Regions from separate parts of the Acidovorax carolinensis genome, predicted to be linked through region 2. Evidence: predicted binding sites of a transcription regulator. Region 2 holds the regulator's gene; the other holds the start of a gene.
What was found. The regulator sigma-54, encoded in region 2, starts transcription at its own class of promoters, with help from an activator protein. The targets are predictions, from matches to a motif close to TGGCANGNAANCTGCTTT.
Positions count from the first base shown of each region.

Region 1: the regulator sigma-54 is predicted to act here: its motif matches at 1,716-1,733, upstream of CBP34_RS18655 (pilin).

Region 1 covers NZ_CP021361.1:3,963,604-3,967,019, reverse strand. Annotated here, with positions in the region: gene CBP34_RS18660 (IS256 family transposase) at 1-1,175, shown strand, start outside; gene CBP34_RS18655 (pilin) at 1,191-1,685, opposite strand; gene CBP34_RS18650 (fused MFS/spermidine synthase) at 1,890-3,416, shown strand, end outside.
Region 2 covers NZ_CP021361.1:3,845,961-3,849,376, forward strand. Annotated here, with positions in the region: gene CBP34_RS18075 (acyl-CoA thioesterase) at 1-432, opposite strand; gene CBP34_RS18080 (RNA polymerase factor sigma-54) at 503-2,092, opposite strand; partial or broken gene lptB (LPS export ABC transporter ATP-binding protein) at 2,092-2,879, opposite strand; gene lptA (lipopolysaccharide transport periplasmic protein LptA) at 2,876-3,416, opposite strand, start outside.

The sequences.
Region 1 (3,416 bases), 120 kb from region 2:
CGGTAACGCCGGCCGAGCTCGAAGGCATCTTCCAGCAGTTCAAGAAGTCGGTTCTTGAGCGCGCCCTGGGCGCCGAGATGAGCCATCATCTGGGCTACACGCCCGGCCAGGCCAAGCCCGAAGGGGCTGGCGCCAATCACCGCAACGGCAAGAGCGCCAAGACGGTGCTGACCGATGCGGGAGCGCTGCGCATCGACGTTCCCCGCGACCGCGAGGGCACTTTCGAGCCACAACTCATCGGCAAGCACGAACGGCGCTTCACCGGCTTCGATGACAAGATCATCGCCATGTACGCCCGGGGCATGACGGTGCGCGAGATCCAGGGCTTCCTGGCCGAGATGTACTCGGTGGACGTCTCGCCCGACCTCATCAGCAGTGTCACCGACGCCGTGATGAGCGAGGTCACGGCCTGGCAGACGCGCCCGCTGGAGGCGATGTACCCGGTGGTGTTCTTTGACGCGCTGCGGGTCAAGATCCGCGAGGATGGCGTGGTGCGCGCCAAGGCCGTGTACCTGGCGCTGGGTGTGCTGCCCGATGGCAGCCGCGACATCCTGGGCATCTGGATCGAGAACACCGAGGGTGCCAAGTTCTGGATGAAGGTGTTCAACGATCTGAGGACACGCGGCGTCCATGACATCCTGATCGCCGTCACCGACGGGCTCAAGGGTATGCCAGAGGCGCTGGGCGCGGTGTTCCCGGCCACGACGCTGCAGACCTGCATCGTGCACCTGATCCGCAATAGCCTGGACTTCGCAAGCTGGAAGGACCGCAAGAGCCTGGCGGCGGCCATCAAACCCATCTACACAGCAGTGAGCGCCGAAGCGGCCCAGACTGAGCTCGATGCGTTTGAAAAGGGGCCCTGGGGCCAGAAATTTCCCACGGTCGTGGGCGCCTGGCGCAGGGCCTGGGACAAGGTGATCCCATTCTTCGCCTTCCCGCCCGAGGTGCGACGCGTGATCTACACGACCAATGCGATTGAAAGCGTGAATGCGCGGCTGCGCAAGATCATCAAGACCAGAGGACACTTCCCCAGCGACGATGCGGCCACCAAGCTGATCTGGCTGGCCCTGCGCAACATCACCGAGGACTGGGGGCGAGCAGCCAACCATTGGAAATCAGCGATGAACCAGTTTGCAATCCTCTACGAAGAACGATTCATGAAACCGAGCACGTAAGATATCCAACCAGCTTCACGAAATCGGTGAAGGTTCAATGAGCCTCACACACGGAAATTCGGACACGCCCAAGACACCAGCCGCATTCGCAGCGTATGACGTACCCAAAGCCACGGCGCCCCCCGTGCCCTGTCTCCAGGGGGTCAGCACGAGTGTTCGTCCGTCGACGGGACCCGCATTGGCGCTAAATGTGACGGTAATTTCACCGTCTGCAGCCGTCCCAGGAGCAGCCGTCATCAGCACACTCGATACGTACTTGCTTCTTGCACCAACCCCGCCCGTCCGGGAGTTCCAGACCCCAATGGTGTTCGCCAGATCGGTTGCTGCAGCCGACCCTGACCCGATCTCTACCCTGGCACCATCGGCGATGCTCAACCCCTCCATCACACGGGCCCGTGCAGTGAACGTTTGATATGCTGGTAACGCAATCGCTGCCAAGATACCCACAATCGCAACAACGACCATGAGTTCTAGCAGGGTGAATCCCTCGTCGTGTTGTCGAATCATCATGTGCGTGTCACTTTAGTGGATTCGATATCCAAAGCAATTAATATTCCAGCGTTAATAGTCCTTTATAAGACGCCGCCCCACTTTCACCCTGAACTTGTCCGCGTCCGCTGCGGCGCCTCACACACGCAAAGCTGCCCAAAGGCAGGCGCCAATTTTGCTTGCTTGGCTTCTGCAGTTCTCTTTCCCCTCTGGAGCCTCCTCTTGATGACCCCAACGCATCGCAACCATCGACACTGGTTGTTCGCCATTTTTGTCTTATCCGGTTTTGCCGGCCTAATTTATCAATCCATTTGGTCGCATTACCTTGGGCTGTTCTTGGGGCATGCAGCCTATGCGCAAGCGCTCGTTCTTGCGATATTCATGGGAGGCATGGCCGCCGGAGCTGCATGGATTGCACATGCGGGCCGACGCTGGCGCAATCTGATTCGTGGTTATGCGGTGATTGAAGCCATCATCGGGGTGTGCGGGCTGCTGTTTCACAGCATCTTTGGTAGCGTGGCGAGTTTCAGTTATGACTGGCTCATTCCCGCCTTGGCGGACCCTTGGGCCATAAATCTTGCGCGTTGGATAGTTGCCGCCCTGTTGATACTGCCGCAGACCATTTTGCTGGGTATGACCTTCCCATTGATGAGCGGAGGGCTGATCCGCCGTTTCCCAGGGAGCGATGGTCACGTGTTGGGAAGTCTCTACTTTACAAATAGCATTGGTGCTGCTGGCGGTGCATTGGTGGCCGTTTTTGTTCTGTTGCCCTGGGTGGGTTTGCCTGGCGCCATGGTGGTTGCGGGTGTTCTCAATTTCGCGGTTGCGGGACTGGCCTGGTGGCTTGCGCGTGAGCCAGAACCGGTGCGTCCTGCGGCTGCCCAGGCGCGGCCAACTTCTGAGCAAAGCTTGCGGCACAACCCGTTGCTCCGGCTGGTACTGATCAGCACAGCACTTTCTGGGGCGGCATCTTTTGCCTACGAAATCATCTGGATCCGCATGCTCAGCATGACAGTGGGCAGCACCATGCATGCCTTTGAGCTCATGCTGGCCTCATTCATTGCGGGCATCGCCCTGGGCGGCCTCTGGGTACGCAGGCATGCAGACAGCACCGACGCCCCTTTGCGGCTGGTTGGGTGGATGCAGGTGTTCATGGGCGTGGCGGCCCTGGCATCGCTGGCGGTTTACGCCAATGCGTTTGCCTGGGTGGGCTGGTTGATTCAGGCCCTGGCCAAAACGGATGGCGGATATGCGCTGTTCAATTTAGGCACCGCAACGACTGCCATCGCCATCATGTTGCCTGCGGCCTTCTTTGCCGGCACGACGCTGCCCTTATTTACCGTGGCGCTGTTGCGCAATGGGCAGGGCGAGCGTGCCATTGGCCGTGTGTATGCGTGGAACACCTTGGGCTCCATTGCAGGGGTGTTCGCAGCCATCCATTTCCTTATTCCGGTACTTGGCCTCAAGCTCGCGCTGTGCATCGCCGCATTGGTGGACATGGGCATTGGGTTGGTTCTGCTTCGCCTGCATGCCGATACGCAAAAGTCCATGGTGCGCTTTGGCATGGGCTTGGGATTGGCCGCCGTGGCGCTGATCGTGGCAGTGCGTATTCCGTTTGACCCCATGACAACGGCGTCCGGGGTGTTTCGGCACGGGCGCACCAGCTTGCAGCAGGGCGACAAGGTTCTGTACTACAAGGATGGAAAAACCACCAGCGTTGCCGCCGTGCTGTCTGACAACGGCAACCTGCAC
Region 2 (3,416 bases):
TCAGGCCTTGAGCAGCAGCAACTGGCGGATGGACTCGGGAATCGGCGCCACCTTGCGGTCTGCCTTGCCGATGAAGACGATGCCGATCTTGCCGCGCGCCACCTCGCGGCCCGATGTCTTCTCGGTCATGCGAAAGACGAGGTCGAAACCATAGCGGTTGAAGTCCGCTGGCGCCATCTCCACGCGCATCGTCTCGCCGTGGAAACCCTCGGACTTGTACTGCGCCACGATGTCGCCCACCACGATGGACAGGCCGCCCACGTCCGCCTCGGGGTAGCCCAGCGACTGGAAGAAGCGCACGCGCGCTTCGGACACCAACGTGAGCAGCTGTGCGTTGTCCAGGTGCCCGCCCTGGTTGACGTGGCTGATGTAGATCTGCATCTCGGTGGCAAAACCGAAATGCGGGGGAAGGTCGAAAACGATGCGGGCCATGGTGGGTACGGCGGGTAGATAAACGAAAGAATCGCACAGGGGGCGCCATGCGCCCCAAGCGGGGGTGTGCCTAGAGCGCCTTGCGCAGGTTGGCGGGCGCGATCTTGAGCGCCTCGCGGTACTTGGCCACCGTGCGGCGCGCGCACTCGATGCCCTGCTCCTTGAGCATCTCGGCGATCTGGCTGTCGGACAGCGGCTTGGCGGGGTTTTCAGCGGCGACGAACTGCTTGATCAGCGCACGCACCGCCGTGCTGGAGGCATTGCCGCCGGTCTCGGTGCCCAGGCCCGAGCCAAAGAAGTATTTGAGCTCATAGGTACCGATCGGCGTGGCCATGTACTTGGCGGTGGTCACGCGGCTGATGGTGGACTCGTGCAGGCCCAGCTCGTCGGCGATGTCGCGCAGCACCAGCGGGCGCATGGCCAGCTCGCCGTGGGTGAAAAAATTCTTCTGCCGCTCGACGATGGCGCGGGAGACGCGCAGGATGGTGTCAAAGCGCTGCTGGATGTTCTTGATGAACCAGCGCGCCTCCTGCAGGCGCTGCTGCATGCCCTGGTGGCCCTCGCCGCCCTTGTGACCGCGCAGAGCGCCGGCGTAGATGTCGTGCACGCGCAGGCGCGGCATCACGTCGGGATTGAGCTGAACGATGAAGTTGTGCTGGCCATCGCGGCCGTTGGCACGGCCCGCCTTGCGCACGATGACGTCGGGCACGATGATGTTGCGCTCGACATCGGCAAAGCGGCGGCCGGGGCGCGGCTCCAGGCGGGCAATCAGCGCCATGGCGGCGCGGGTGCGCTCCTCGCCATCGCCACACAGCTGCGTCAGGCGGCGGATGTCGCGGCGCGCCAGCATCTCCAGCGGCTGCTGGCAGATGCGCAGAGCGGTCTGCACGGTGTCGGGGTCGATCGCGCTGTTTTCATCGGCGGCCAGGGCGGTCAGCTGCAGCGTCAGGCATTCGGCCAGGTTGCGCGCGCCCACGCCCACGGGCTCCAGGCTTTGCAGCAGGCGTTGCGCCACGGTGAAACGGTGCACCAGCTCGTCGATCTGCTCCAGGTTGCCCTCGCCGGCCAGGCCCGTGGCCAGCTCTTCAAGTGGTTCTTCGAGGTAGCCATCGTCGTTCAGCGATTCGATCAGAAAACGCAGCGCGGCGCGGTCGATCTCGGACAGGCGCAGCGCCAGGGCCTGACGGTGCAGAAAGGACGTGAGCGACTCGTGCGAGCGCGCCAGCTCGGTGGCATCGGCCTCGTCGCCGTCGGAGTCGTTGCGGTTGCGGGCGGGTGCATCGCCACCCCACTCGGCATCGTTGGGCGCCATTTCCACGGTGCCGTCGCCGCTCCAGTCGGGCTCATCCGCGCTGGCGCTGGGGGTTTCAGCATCATTTTGGCCCTCAGCGCTTGTACTGCTTGCGCCAGCAGCTCCTGAATACATAGCGTCATCGGCGCTGTAGTCGTCGGCCTGCGCGGGGGTGTCGGCCGCCTCCAGGCCAAATTCCTCGCGCGGCGCTTCTTCGGCGGTGCGCTCCAGAAACGGGTTTTCATCGAGCATCTGCTCGACTTCCTGCGACAGCTCCAGCGTCGACAGCTGCAACAGCCGGATGGATTGCTGCAACTGCGGCGTGAGCGACAGGTGCTGCGAAACGCGCAGCGAAAGACCCGGTTTCATCACATCCTGAAATGTTCGCCCAGGTACACCCGACGCACCTCGGCGTTGTCAACGATTTCGGACGGAGTGCCCTGGGCCAGCACGCGACCATCGCTGATGATGAAGGCGTGGTCGCAGATGCCCAGCGTTTCGCGCACGTTGTGGTCGGTGATCAGCACGCCGATGCCGCGCGCCTTCAAAAAGCCGATGATGCGCTGGATCTCAATCACCGCGATCGGGTCGATGCCGGCAAAGGGCTCGTCGAGCAGGATGAAGCGCGGCTGGGTGGCCAGGGCACGGGCGATTTCGACCCGGCGGCGCTCACCGCCCGACAGGGCCAGGGCCGGTGATTCGCGCAGGTGGTCCACGCGCAACTCCTGCAGCAAGGCGGTGAGGCGCGCTTCAATCTCGGCCCGGGCAAGGGTTTGCCATCGTCGCCGCGCTGCAGCTCCAGCACGGCGCGCACGTTCTCCTCGACGTTCAGCTTGCGAAAGATCGACGCCTCTTGCGGCAGATAGGACAACCCCAGACGCGAACGCCGGTGGATCGGCATGTTCGCCACCGAGTGGCCATCGATGCGGATATCACCGCCATCGCAGCGCACCAGGCCAACGATCATGTAGAACGAGGTGGTCTTGCCCGCGCCATTGGGGCCAAGCAGCCCCACCACTTCGCCCTTTTGCACGACCAGGGACACGTCCTTGACGACCTTGCGGCTGCCATAGGATTTTTCGAGGTGCTCGACTTCCAGGCGGCTGCCCGCCTGGGTATCTGGGCCTTGACCTGTATTCACCGTCGCAGCACTCACTTGCTTGCACCGCCGAGCGAGTTGCTGGGACGCAGCACCGGACCGCTGGCCGCCGGCGCCGGGGCCGCAACGCCGGCAGGCTGCTCCTTGGCCGGAGACAGCACGGCGCGCACGCGTCCGCCCGGGGCGGGTGCATCGCCCGGCGCGCTTGCAGCCGACTTTTTCTGGCCATCGACCGTGAACACGTCGGTCAGGTTGTTGTAGACGATGACGGCGCCCGACACGTCATCGGTCACCACCGATTCACGATAGCGGCGCATCTCGGCGCGGGTGATGAAGCGCACGTTGTCGGCCTTGCCGTCGTACTCGATGATTTCGCTCTCGCCTTCGATGAACTCGTCGGGTGCGCCGGCCGGGGTGTCGCGCTTTTGCCGGAAGAACGCGCGCTTGCCTGGCTCGGCCGTCACCACGCCATATTGGTAGCCATCGGCATCCTGGCGCACATCGAGCCGCGCGCCCCGCAGCACGATGGAACCCTTGGTCATGACCACCCGGCCCGTGAACACACTGGTCTGCTTGAGCTCATCGTGGCGCAAC